Regions from separate parts of the Mesorhizobium sp. M1342 genome, predicted to be linked through region 3. Evidence: predicted binding sites of a transcription regulator. Region 3 holds the regulator's gene; each other region holds the start of a gene.
What was found. The regulator PhoB, encoded in region 3, activates phosphate uptake and scavenging genes when phosphate is short. The targets are predictions, from matches to a motif close to TGTCATNNANCTGTCAT.
Positions count from the first base shown of each region.

Region 1 (4,605 bases), on a different contig from region 3:
GAGCTCGAGACTGAGCAGCAGTCCTCCCCACAGCTTGTCGAAGTGCCGCCAGATCAGGTTGAAATTAAGGGCATAGCCCATGCGTCCGCCTCAGTGCCGCAGGCTTAGAGCAGTTCACCGTTTCACGGAAACGGCGACCCGCTCTAACTCTTTGTTTTGACGCAATTCCGGGCGGAAAACCGTTTCACACTTTTCCTGGAATTGCTCTAGGGAGGCGGAAGGGCGCTGGATACGCCCATCCCCCCGGCAGGGCAGATGGCTGGGAAGCCCGGATGGCGCGCCGGCGGCTCCTGTCCGAAAAAGTCCTTGAAGGCGGCATCGTAGAGTGCGTTTTCGTGGCCGAACATGGCGATGGTGAAGGTCGAGTTGACGAAGGTCAGCCAGTCAAGGTCGCCTTGCCGGAGTGCCGCGCCATAAAGCATGCTCAGCCAGCTCTTGCCGGCGTCGAAATATCTGTCCGGATTGCGCGAGGCGAGCCAGCGCACCGTGGACAGATCGACGGCAGCGGCGTCGACGCGTTTCGATTCCAGTGCCTGCAGCACGTTGGCCTGGGTATCGATCTGCATAACCTGGCACTCGGGCAGCACCGAATGCACCTGCGCCTCGGCATCGACATTCTGCAGGATGGAGACGCGTGTCGCCGAGCCGCCGGCAAGCAGCTTGTCGAAGGTCTTGTTCTCGGCGGTCGGAAGGCTCAGCAGGGCGACGCCCTCGACGTAGTAAGGCCGGGAAAAATTGACCAGCTGCGAGCGCTGGGCGCTCATCGTCATGAACTGAATGGTGATGTCGACCTTGTTGGTGGTGACGTTGGGGATGCGCTGTGCCGGATCCTGCATCACGAACTCGACCTTGGTCGGATCGTCGAAAAGGCCCTTGGCAAGAATGCGCCCCATGGTGATGTCCATGCCGACGAGTTCGCCGGCATCGTTCTCGAAGTGCCACGGCGCATTGGTGCTGCCGGTGCCGACGATCAGCTTGCCGCGATCGAGCACGGTGCGCAGCAGGCTGTCGGGTGCTGCCTGGGCAGCGGCCTTTTGGGCATCGACGGTTACCGCCGCACCCACGACGCCGGCCGCGGCCAGTCCCGCCATTCCCAATTTCAGAAAATCACGTCTTCCGGATGTGTCGTTCACGGCGACCTCCTTTCGTTTGTGTTCCCCTTGCACAGGCAATACACGCGTCAGTGACGTCGAAGCGATTGTCTCTTACAAGAGACGCATGTATCCTGTACAGGACAGATACTAACACCGGGAATCAACAATGCAAGATGGCAATACCTCGGCACTTTCAGCCGGCGAGAAGATTTCGGGCTCCCGTGAAAAGGGGCTCAACCGGGTGCTCGAGATTCTGGAGTTTCTTCACACGACCCAGCGCGCGATCGGCATTGGCGACCTTGCCAAGGGCGTGAACGCGCCCCGCTCGACGACCTATACGCTGGTGCGGTCGCTGGTCGATGCGGGACTGCTGGAAATGGAAGGCGACGGCAATCGCGTCTATTTCGGCAAGAAGCTCTATCTCTACGGAATGGACTATGTGCGGGGCAACGACCTTTTGAGGCGGGGGCGCCAGGAGGTCGACAATCTGTCGCGCGAGACCGGCGAGACTTCCGAACTGTGCATGCTGCAGAGCGGCCGCTATACGATCGTCCATGCGAGTCCCGGCACCAGACCGTTCCGCATCAGTTCCGCCACCGGCTTGCAGATACCGCTGCCCTGGACAGCCTCGGGGCGGCTGCTTCTGGCGGGGCTGGAGAAGGCTGAGATCGAAGACATGGTGTCAAACGACGATCTCGTGCTGCCCGACGGGCGCAAACTGCGGCTTGACGATTTCGTCGCCGACATCGCAAAAGCGCAGGTCACCGGCCATTGCGTCACTTCGGGCCTTGTCGATGCCTATACGAAGTGCCTTGCCGCACCGGTGTTTTCAGCGCCGGGCAAGGTCGAGGCGACGATGTGCCTGGTGGTCCCCATCGATACGTCCGAGGAGCGGACCGGCGAACTCATCGGCCTGCTGCGTGATCGTGCCGCAAAGCTTTCGATCGCCGGGTAGCGCGCGGGCGAGCGAATGCCAACTCACGCAATGATGTCGGGAATGATCTTGTCTTCCAGTGCCATCAGCCGATCCTTGAGGAACAGCTTCTTCTTCTTCATGCGCTGGATCTGCAGCGGATCGCAGGCCATGGCGATCATCGCGTTGATGGCGGCATCGAAATCGGCGTGTTCCTGCTTCAGGCGGGAAAATTCGAGGCGAATATCGGCCTGTTCCTGATCGGACATTCTCTACCGTCTGCACGTCTGCGGCGCCCAAAGCTGGGCCTGATTGGGCGGGGCCGGGTGTTTTGTCACCGGCGTGCAGCCCATATCACATTTCACAGTGTCGTGGAATGCTACCACGGATCATTCGACATCGCCCGCGGAAGGTGACACACTGTCACCGTGCCGTCACAGAAGCGAACCTGCGGTGGACGCGCCGTGACGGTTGCAATCGAGGAAAACCATGAAAGGGAGAACCAATCATGTCTCTTGCATCCCATCTTGATGAGTTGCAGCGGAAACACGGCGACATCGAACGTGAAATCGATGACGCGATGAATCATCCATCGGTCGACGACCTCGAAATCGTGAATCTCAAGCGACGCAAGCTGGCACTCAAGGACGAGATTGAAAAACTAAGAGGCAAACCGACCACGCATTGATACCCTCCTGACATAGCCGCCCAATATCCGCGGCCTCTTTTCCCGGCGGCACCACGCCGCCGGTGTGGAGGGTTTTGATTTCCAGCACCGGTCTGTCAGCCGAAGCTGGACTTGCACAGGCTCAATTTCCGCTTCGGCCGTCGCCCGTTTCGCCAGATCATCGATTGTTTCCTGGCCTCTGGTGGCGGACCGATTCCGGCCAGTGGCGACCTGTCGCCATTGACAAGCCATCTTTGCTCCTCCACCTCATGCCCGGACCTCAGCGCATCGGCCCGGGGCGTCGTTGTGCGTCCATGCAGGACACAAGATGCTCCAGAGACAAAAGGCTGCCGGCATGACCGGATATTTTTCCTCTCCTTTTCCCCGCCGTACGTCGGTCGGCGTCGATGTCGGCGGCGTGATCGTCGGCGGCGGCGCGCCTGTCGTCGTCCAATCGATGACCAACACCGACACGGCCGATATCGACCAGACCGTTGCGCAGGTCGCAGCCCTGCACCGGGCCGGGTCGGAGATCGTGCGCATCACCGTCGATCGCGACGAGAGCGCCGCCGCCGTGCCGCGCATTCATGAGCGGCTTCAGCGGCTGGGTATCCACGTGCCGCTGGTCGGCGATTTCCACTATATCGGCCACAAGCTTTTGGCCGATCATCCGGCCTGCGCCGAGGCGCTGGCCAAATACCGCATCAATCCGGGCAATGTCGGCTTCAAGGACAAGAAGGACCGCCAGTTCGCCGATATCGTCGAGATGGCGATCAAGCATGACAAGCCGGTACGCATTGGTGTCAACTGGGGCTCGCTCGACCAGGAGCTTTTGACCCGGCTGATGGACGACAACCAGGACAAGGGTTTCCCGCTGACGGCCCAGGAGGTGATGCGCGAGGCGATCGTGCAGTCGGCGATCCTGTCGGCCGAGATGGCGGAAGAGATCGGCCTTGGCCGCGAGAAAATCATCCTGTCGGCCAAGGTCAGCGGCGTGCAGGACCTGATCGCCGTCTATACCGAGCTCGCCACCCGCTCCAACCACGCGCTGCATCTCGGCCTGACCGAAGCCGGCATGGGCTCGAAGGGCATCGTCGCTTCGTCGGCCGCCATGGGCATCCTGCTCCAGCAAGGCATCGGCGACACCATCCGCATCTCGCTGACACCGGAGCCGAATGGCGACCGCACGCGCGAGGTGCAGGTGTCGCAGGAATTGCTGCAGACCATGGGGTTCAGGCAGTTCGTGCCGATCGTCGCCGCTTGCCCCGGCTGCGGCCGCACGACCTCGACCGTGTTCCAGGAACTTGCCCAGAACATCCAGGCGGATCTCAGGAAGAATATGCCGGTGTGGCGCGACAAATATCCCGGCGTCGAGAACCTCAAGGTCGCGGTGATGGGTTGCATCGTCAACGGCCCGGGCGAGTCCAAGCATGCCGACATCGGCATTTCGCTGCCCGGCACCGGCGAGACGCCGACCGCGCCTGTCTTCGTCGACGGCAAGAAGGCGGCGACGCTGCGCGGGCCGTCGATCGCCGCGGATTTCGAGAAAATGGTCGCCGACTATATCGAACAGCGGTTCGGTCGCGGCGGCAAGGCCGCGGCAGAGTAAGTCAAATGCAGCGTTTCCTATGGGCGACGCTGATCCTGCTGTACGGGCTGACCTGGTCGGCCCTTGTGCAGGCCGATCCGCCGCAATCCGCTAAGCAGCGGCTGATCGACAAAGTCTGCAATCTGATCCAGGCGCATGCCGACCAGAACGGCCTGTCCAGGGATTTCTTCGCCCGGCTGATCTGGAAGGAAAGCCGTTTCGATCCCAACGCCGTCAGTCCGGTCGGCGCCGAAGGCATTGCCCAGTTCATGCCGGGCACCGCCAAGATGCGCGGGCTTGCCAATTCCTTCGACATCAACCAGGCGATTCCGGCTTCGGCTAG
Region 1 is NZ_JAMYLI010000053.1:13,706-18,310, forward strand. Features, by position in the region: gene NKH06_RS31495 (amino acid ABC transporter permease) at 1-81, opposite strand, end outside; gene NKH06_RS31500 (transporter substrate-binding protein) at 207-1,133, opposite strand; gene NKH06_RS31505 (IclR family transcriptional regulator) at 1,261-2,049, shown strand; gene NKH06_RS31510 (YdcH family protein) at 2,073-2,276, opposite strand; gene NKH06_RS31515 (YdcH family protein) at 2,516-2,695, shown strand; gene ispG (flavodoxin-dependent (E)-4-hydroxy-3-methylbut-2-enyl-diphosphate synthase) at 3,030-4,283, shown strand; gene NKH06_RS31525 (lytic transglycosylase domain-containing protein) at 4,289-4,605, shown strand, end outside.
Region 1: NKH06_RS31515 (YdcH family protein) is a predicted target of PhoB. The motif match lies at 2,429-2,445, and genes of this name have one in related genera.

Region 2 (4,605 bases), on a different contig from region 3:
GCAGACCCATCGGCACGCCCTTGAAGACGACGATGCGCAGCAAGGTGGGATCGGGCCGCAGCAGAGCGAGGTTGGCGCCGGCCAGCCGCAGCGGATGCTTGCGCACATAGAGCACGATCAGGATGGCGATCACGCTTACCGTCTGGCCGATCAGCGTCGACGTGGCGGAGCCGGCGATACCGAGTTCGGGAAACGGCCCGATGCCGGCGATGAGCAATGGGTTGAGCACGATGTCGAGGACGACGGCCAGCGCCATGAAGAAGAAGGGCGTGCGTGAATCGCCGGCACCGCGCAGCACGGTCATGACGAAGGACAGAAGGTTCATCATCGGCACGGCGACGAAGATGATGCGCAGATAGGAGCGCGCCAGCGGCAAGGCATCGGCCGGTGTGCCGAGCGTGTTGAGAATGGCGTCGACCCAGATCCAGCCGCAGACCGCGAAGACAACCGAGACGAGGAAGAAGAACGTCGCGCTGGTGCCGACGATGCGGCGCGCCTCGGGCAGGTCGCGGGCACCGACCGACTGGGCCACCAGGATGGTGGCCGCCATGCCGATGCCGAACACAGTGCCGAGGATCAGGAACAGGACGAGGTTGGCGTTGGAGGTGGCGGTCAGCGCCGATTCGCCGAGGAAACGGCCGACCCAGACGGCGTTGATCGAACCGTTGAGCGACTGCAGCACGTTGGAGCCGAGCACCGGCAGGGCGAACAGCAGAAGCGTGCGCGGGATCGGGCCGCTGGTCAGGTCGCCGGTGCCCCGGCGCGCGGGCATTTTTTCGTCCATGGCGGGCAGCTCGGCGGATGGTGATTTGGATCCAGTCCACGATGATATCGCAGGCGGGACCGAGATGCACCCTTGCGAACGCGCCGCACGGCTGAAAGCCGCTGCCCCCCGTTCATATCAGCCGCTGCCCCAGCGGACGCGCCAAGCGCGCCCGTCCGTGCAGTGGTCGTTACTTCTTGGCCAGACCCGGCAGCGTGACCTGATAGACCAGGAACATGGTGTCGACATTGGCGCCGTCTTCCGCCTTGTAGGGCGCGCCGACCTGGAAACCGTCCTGGGCAAGGAAGTCGTTGTCGTTGGCGACGAACAGGAAGTAGTCGTCGGGCAGCTTCGCATCGAGCACGCTGACCACCGACATCGCCTCCCACTTCTCGGACAGGTTGTTCTTGTCGTTCGGCGCGCCATTGTGCAGGCCGAAGCGGCCGAGCTCGGCACTGTCGTTGATGTCGATGAATGGCGTCAGCTTGGCCGGTGTCACCGATGGGTCGACGACGCCCTTGGGGGCGACCGGCTTGTCAGCGGCATCGAAGGCGCTGTCGGCGATGTCGGTCGCGGTGGATAGGTCGACGACGTTGACCTGGCGATAGAGCGAGGCATCGCCCTTCAGGCCCTGGCCGTTGCCGCTGTCGCGCGCCAGCATCAGGAAGGTCTGATCCGACAGTGCCACGATCTCGCTCTGCGCGGCGACCTTGGTCTTGCCCTTGGCATCCTTGAACACCGGCAGCGGCACGACATACTCATGCGCCAGCTTGAGATGGCCGAGGTCGGATGCGTCGTAGACCAGGGCGCGGGTGTTCTGGCGCGTGGCGGGCGAATCGCCGCCGTCCTGCCTTGTCGCCGACTGCAGCACGGCGATCACGAACTTGCCGTCCGGCGTCAGTGCCATGCCTTCAAGGCCCTGGTTGTTCTGGCGGCCGGTTTCGGGATCCTTCGGATCGGGCTCGGCGGCACCGGGTCCCGGATTGTCCGAGGCGAAGTTCGGCGTGCCGTGGCGCATCGGCACGAGGGCGGCCGGTGGCTGGGTTGCCGACAGCAGATGCCCGTCGGCGGAAAACCGATAGATGTTCGGGCCGTATTCGTCGGAGATGAACATCGAACCATCGGGCAGCCGCACGATCGCCTCGTTGTCGAGCGCCAGCTTGCCATTGTCGGCTTGCGGCAGGATCGGCATGTCGCCGCTTGCCGCGCGCACGCCGTTGAGCGGGTCGAGGCCGGTGGCATCAGCGCCCTTGTCGTCGGTGAGCAGCATGGTGTCGGCGAGCGTCGCCTTGACGCCCGTCTGCTCCTGGCCGGCAGCGGGTGCGGCACCCAATGCGGTCGGCATGAATTCTATGCCGATGGTGTTGAGGCGCGGCCGGTAGTCGGTGGTGCCGACGACATTGTAGCCGCGGTCGGGCAGCAGCCAGAGCGAACCCTTGTAACCATCGGCGCCGTGCGTCCAGCCTGATGTGTCGATCGCCATGCCGGAGCCCGAGCCGAAGGTCTCGCCGAACTTGTCGCGCTGAGCGGCCGGGATGCGGCCGACACCGACCAGCCCCTTGTTGACGAGGCCGCCGACGGTCGCGGTGCTGTCGGCGAGCGCCGGCGTCAAGGCGGTGAACAAGGCCAGCGCGACGCCGAGCGACGCGGTTCGGTACAGGTGTTTCATGGATAATCCTCTTTGTGACGGATGTGCCGCGAGGCGCGACATCGATGATGCCGCGCAGGCCTCCCCGAAACGCGGTCTACGGCGCGAACATGATGCTTACGTGACAGCGCGCGGTGCATGCCGGCGGTCGACGAAAAACGATGCGCGCGCGCGGCACTAGACACTTATGTCCAGTGAATATATGCTCCAGCCTTCGGACTAACCGTGGAGGGGAAGCCTTGAAGTCGCACTACCGCGCAGTCGTCATCGGAGGTGGCGTGGTTGGAGCCTCGGTGCTCTATCACCTGACGCGGTTCGGCTGGAGGGATGTGGCGCTGATCGAGCGCGCCGAACTGACGGCCGGTTCGACGTGGCACGCGGCGGCAGGCTTCCATTCGCTCAACGCGGATCCCAACGTGGCGGCGCTGCAGGACTACACCATCAATCTCTACCGGGAGATCGAGGCCGAATCCGGCTGGGATATCGGCCTGCACATGAAGGGCGGCGTCAACATCGCCAGCGATCCCGCGCGCTGGGAGTGGCTGAAATCGGCCTGGGCGGTGTTCCAGTCGGTCGGCATCGAGACCGCTAGGTTGGTAACGCCCGATGAGATCAAGACGATCTGCCCGATCGTCGACGTCACCGGTGTGCTTGGCGGGCTGCATGATTCCAACGAAGGCCATCTCGACCCGTACGGCACGACGCATGCCTATGCGGGTGCTGCGAAGAAGCGCGGCGCCGACATCATCCTGCGCAACCGGGTCGTCGAGTTGAAGCCGCGCGCCGACGGTCGCTGGGATGTCATCACGGAGCAGGGCACCATCATCGCCGAGCATGTCGTCAATGCCGGCGGGCTGTGGGCAAAGCAGCTCGGCCGCATGGCCGGCGTCGACCTGCCGGTGACGCCGATGGAGCACCATTATTTCATCACTGAGGACATTCCCGAGATCGCGGCGCTGGACAGGGAAATCGGCATCGCCGTCGATCTCGATGGCTTTTCGTATCTCCGGCAGGAGCGCAAGGGCGTGCTGCTGGGCGTTTACGAGCAGAATCCGAAGCACTGGAACATGGATGGTGCGCCATGGGACTACGGCATCGAGCTGATCCCGGAAGACATCGATCGCATCAGCCCGGAACTCGCCAAGGCGCATGAGCGCTTCCCTTGCCTGGCGACTGCCGGCATCCGCAAATGGGTCAACGGTGCCTTCACCTTCACCCCGGACGGCAATCCGATTGTCGGGCCGGTGCGGGGGCTGAAGAATTACTGGGTCGCCTGCGGCGTCATGGCCGGTTTCAGCCAGGGCGGCGGCGTCGGCAAGTCGCTGGCCGAATGGATGATTTACGGCGAACCGCAGGCCGACATTTTTGGCATGGACATCGCCCGCTACGGCGCCTTCGCCGCCAACCGGGAATATCTCAAGCAGACCACGCGCCAGTTCTATTCGCGCCGCTTCGTCATGACCTTTCCCAATGAACGGCTGCCCGCCGGCCGGCCGCTGAAACGCCCCGGCGCCTATGACGGCATGACGGCCGCGGGATGCGAATGGACGGCTTCCTGGGGGCTGGAAATCCCGGCCTATTTCGCGCCGATGGGATTTGCCGAGAACACGACGCTGCGGCGCTCCAACGCCTTCGACATCGTCGGCGACGAGGCGCTGCAGGTGCGGCGCGCCGCCGGTCTCGTCGATATCTCGGCCTATTCGCGCTATGCGGTGGCGGGGCCAGGTGCGGAAGCCTGGCTCGACCGGCTGCTCGCCTGCAAGCTGCCGAAACCCGGACGGGCCGGCCTGGCGCCAATGCTCGGTCTTGACGGACGGCTGAAGGGCGACCTCACCGTCTTCAACTGGGGCGGCGGCAGCTATTGGCTGATGGGCTCCTACTATCTCCGGGAATTCCACATGCGCTGGTTCGAGAGCCATGCGGCTGAAGGCGTCACCGTCGCCGACCTGTCCGACACGATGAGCGGCTTTCTGCTGACCGGGCCGAACGCGCGCAAAATACTGGAGCGAACGACGCATCAGGATGTTTCCGGCGCAGCGCTGCCGTTCATGGCCTGCGGCGCATTTGATATCGGCATGGTGCAGGCACGTGTTGCGCGGCTGTCGATATCAGGCGAACTCGGCTTCGAAATCAGTTGCCCCGTGACCATGCATGCCACTCTGCGCGACACGCTGCTGGGCGCTGGCGAGGATCT
Region 2 is NZ_JAMYLI010000022.1:32,534-37,138, reverse strand. Features, by position in the region: gene NKH06_RS22255 (MATE family efflux transporter) at 1-784, opposite strand, end outside; gene NKH06_RS22250 (esterase-like activity of phytase family protein) at 954-2,432, opposite strand; gene NKH06_RS22245 (GcvT family protein) at 2,651-4,605, shown strand, end outside.
Region 2: NKH06_RS22250 (esterase-like activity of phytase family protein) is a predicted target of PhoB. The motif match lies at 2,522-2,538, and genes of this name have one in related genera.

Region 3 (4,605 bases):
CGGTCTTGGCGCCTCCAAGATGCAGATGGTGTTCCAGCACATCCTGCCGCTTGCCGCGCCCGGCATCCTCACCGGCACCATCATCGGTCTGGCGCGTGCGCTCGGCGAAACCGCGCCTCTGCTGCTGATCGGCATGGTCGCCTTCGTCGCCGATCCACCGACGACGCCTTTCGATCCGGCCACCGCGCTGCCGGTGCAGATCTATATGTGGGCGAACGAGGCCGAACGCGCCTTCGTCGAGCGTATGTCCGGCGCCATCATCATCCTGCTCGTCTTCCTCATGGCCATGAACATCACCGCGATCGTGCTTCGGCGTCGGTTCGAGCGGCGCTGGTAGAAAAAAAGGCATCTTGGTATGAACATCATGACCGAACAGTCCCTTGAAAACGCAGTGGGCGACAAGATGAAGTCGAACGAAGTGATCAAAATGCGCGGCGACAAGGTCGGCGTGTTCTATGGCGAGAAGCAGGCGCTGTTCGATGTCAATCTCGACGTCCGCCTGAATCAGGTGACGGCGCTGATCGGCCCCTCCGGCTGCGGCAAGTCCACCTTCCTGCGCTGCCTCAACCGCATGAACGACACCATCGATTCAGCACGGGTAACCGGCAAGATAACGCTCGACGAAGAAGACATCTACGACAAGAACATCGATGTCGTCGAACTCAGGGCGCGCGTCGGCATGGTGTTCCAGAAACCCAATCCGTTCCCCAAATCGATCTACGAGAACGTTGCCTATGGTCCGCGCATCCACGGATTGGCCAAGCGCAAGGCCGATATGGATCAGATCGTAGAGTCGAGCCTGAAGAAGGCGGCGATCTGGAACGAGGTCAAGGACCGTTTGCAGGAACCTGGCACGGGTCTTTCCGGTGGCCAGCAGCAGCGTCTGTGCATTGCACGCGCCATCGCCGTGTCACCCGAGGTGATCCTGATGGACGAACCGTGTTCGGCGCTCGACCCGATCGCCACCGCTCGCGTCGAGGAACTGATCGACGAACTGCGTCAGAACTATACCATCGTCATCGTCACCCATTCGATGCAGCAGGCAGCGCGCGTGTCGCAGCGCACCGCGATGTTCCATCTAGGCTATCTGGTCGAGGAGGGCGCCACCGACAAGATGTTCACCACCCCCGACGACAAACGCACCCAGGACTACATCACCGGCCGGTTCGGCTGAGCTCAGGCATACGAGGGACGAAGATCATGGGTGAACATACCGTCGCATCTTTCGATGAGGATCTGGAGCAGATCAGCCAGCTGATCCGCGACATGGGCGATCTCGCCCGCTCGATGGTCAGTGGCTCGACCAGGGCTTTGCTCAATTCGGACAATGCGCTGGCGCAGCGCGTGGTTTCCGATGATGCCATCATGGATGCACGCCAGCGCGAGCTGGACGATCGCGCCATCACGCTGATCGCCAAGCGCCAGCCAATGGCCAACGATCTGCGTGCGGTGGTCGGTTCGATCCGCATGGCCGGCGACCTTGAGCGCATCGGCGACCTTGCCAAGAACATCGCCAAGCGCGTCGGCACTGTCGGGCTGAGTGTCACGCCGCACGACCTTTCGCATTCGATCGACGCGATGGCGCAACTGGTGCTGATCCAGGTGCAGGGGGTCGTCGACGAGTACGCCGCCGCCGACCCGGCAGCGCTTGCCACGCTCAGAAACAATGACGAACGCATCGACGTCAAATACACCTCGGTGTTCCGCGAGCTGCTGACCTACATGATGGAAGATCCCCGCAACATCACGGCGTGCACGCACCTGTTGTTCTGCGCCAAGAACCTCGAGCGGATCGGCGACCACGTGACCAACATCGCCGAAAATGCCTACTATGTTTTGACCGGCACGCAGCTGCCAGCCAATCGTCCGAAGCAGGACGAGACGGCAATGTCCGCGCCAGCGGCATAACAGGGGTGACCAGCCGATGATCGCACCACGCATCATGGTGGTGGAGGATGAGGAGCCGCTAGGCGTGCTGCTCCGCTACAATCTTGAATCCGAAGGTTACCAGGTCGAGGTGGTGACGCGCGGCGACGAGGCCGAAATCCGGCTGCAGGAGAACGTTCCCGACCTTCTCGTGCTCGACTGGATGGTGCCGGCGGTTTCCGGCATCGAACTCTGCCGGCGCCTGCGAATGCGCCCAGAGACCGAGCGGCTGCCGATCATCATGCTGACCGCGCGAGGCGAGGAAAGCGACCGCGTGCGCGGCCTGTCGACCGGCGCCGACGACTATCTGGTCAAGCCCTTCTCGACGCCGGAGTTCATGGCCAGGGTCAAGGCGCTGCTGCGCCGGGCCAAGCCGGAAGTGCTGTCCAGCGTGCTGAAGGTCGGCGACATCGTGCTCGATCGCGAGTCGCACCGGGTCTATCGCAAGAAGAGCGAGATCCGGCTCGGGCCGACCGAATTCCGCCTGCTCGAATTCATGATGCGCCACCCCGGCCGCGTGTTCTCGCGCAGCCAGCTGCTCGACAATGTCTGGGGCGAGACGATTTACATCGACGAACGCACTGTCGACGTGCACGTCGGCCGGCTGCGCAAGGCGGTCAACAACGGCCGCATGCCTGATGTCATCCGCACCATCCGTGGGGCGGGTTACGCGATCAGGGAAGACTAGGTGGCTGTTCCGTCCCGATAGATCGGGAAAACTCGATTAGCACGCGGTCGCCAACAGCCGGTGGAATGTTGCACTCGTCTCATGGATGGGGAGCGAGCACGTGACGCCAGGAGCGGTCATCCTCATCAGGTTTCGAATGACTGCATTTGGGCCAAAGCGACAGGCAGCTTCTGGCGTTCCCCGATCTCCCAAACTCTCTATTGGGGCCCGGCTGGCCGCAGGAAGCACGGCGAATTACTTGGTACGTCGCCATCTTGCCCGCAGACTCCGACCAGAAAGCCACGCAAGAATGACTTTGAGTTAATTTAGATATACGTTCGTCGGATGACGCGTATTCTGCAGAAATATACAATTTTAATAAATTACTTCAAATTATTGCGAGTCCTCTCCTCTTTATTCATTGCTCGTCTGTCGATTGCTCAACGCGATCTCGGATCTAATGACGATTCTGTGGAACGATCTCGTTCTTTGCAGCGTTGCTTGGAAGCGGTCGCCGGACCTTTGACCAGGTCGGGCACCATTGGGAAGGATTTCTGATGAGCACGGTCTTAAATGCCAAGGGCATCCCTCTTGCCTACACCGGCGCTTCCACTCATTGGTTCTCGGCCACCGGGTCTGGACCGGAACTGCATGGCACCTCCGGCAACGACTCCTTCTGGGGAGACACCGGCGTCACTGTCACGATCTACGGTGGCGCCGGCGACGACTACTATCATCTCTATTCCACCAACAATAAGGTGGTCGAGGATCCTGGGGCAGGGATCGACACGATCGACACATGGATGAGCTACAAGCTCCCCGACAATTTCGAGAACCTCGTCGTTACCGGCACCAACCGATTTGCGTTCGGAAATGCGGTGGACAACATCATCAAGGGCGGGTCGGGTCACCAGACGCTGGATGGCGGCAAGGGAAATGATGTCCTGATCGGCGGCGATGGCGCCGATACTTTCGCCATCTCCAAAGGTAATGGAAGCGATCTTATCTTCGACTTCGGTGCGACCGATGCGGTCCGGCTTGACGGCTACGACTTCACTTCGTTCGATGCCGTCCGTTCACAGATGGTCCAGGTGGAATCGAACGTGATGCTGAACCTCGGATCCGACGAGATCCTGGTGTTCAAGAATACGACCATCGACAAGCTGCAGCCCACCCAGTTCGAACTTCCGATCGACAAGTCCGCAATGACGCTGTCCTTCTCCGACGATTTCAACACGCTGAGCCTTCGGGACGGGCAGGACGGCACCTGGAATTCCAATTTCTGGTGGGGAGCGCCGAACGGCAGCACGTTGAGCAGCAATGGTGAGTTGCAGTGGTATATCGACGCCAATTATGGCCCGACGAGTTCGGTCCATCCGTTCAGCGTTGAGAACGGCGTCCTCACCATCACCGCCGCGCAGGCGCCGGAGGACATCAAGCCTCTGATCAACAACTACGAATACACCTCGGGGATCCTGACGACCCACGACACCTTCTCGCAAACCTACGGCTATTTCGAAATGCGGGCGGATCCTCCTGAAACAGCCGGAGCCTGGCCGGCGTTCTGGCTGCTTCCGGAGGACGGCTCGTGGCCGCCGGAGCTGGACGTTGTCGAAACGCGTGGCCAGGACCCGAACACGCTCTACATGACGGCGCATTCCAATGAGACGGGAGCGCACACGAAGGTTTCTTCAACGGTGAACGTTGCGGATACCGACGGTTTCCACACCTATGGCCTGCTCTGGACGAAGGATGAGCTTGTCTGGACCTATGATGGTGTAAAGGTCGCTCAAGCAGCGACGCCGGCCGACATGCACGATCCCATGTATATGCTGGCCAATCTCGCGGTGGGCGGCATTGCCGGCCAGCCTCCTGACCATCTGGCTACGCCAGCGGAGATGAAGATCGACTACATCCGCGCCTATACGCTGGACGACCTGCAGCACCACCCCTTGGACATCGCCGGCGACCATTCGGTCTAAGCGACGCCCTTATGTTGGGGCCATGAGCCG
Region 3 is NZ_JAMYLI010000024.1:27,554-32,158, forward strand. Features, by position in the region: gene pstA (phosphate ABC transporter permease PstA) at 1-337, shown strand, start outside; gene pstB (phosphate ABC transporter ATP-binding protein PstB) at 356-1,174, shown strand; gene phoU (phosphate signaling complex protein PhoU) at 1,201-1,908, shown strand; gene phoB (phosphate regulon transcriptional regulator PhoB) at 1,925-2,614, shown strand; gene eglC (endo-1,3-1,4-beta-glycanase EglC) at 3,151-4,575, shown strand.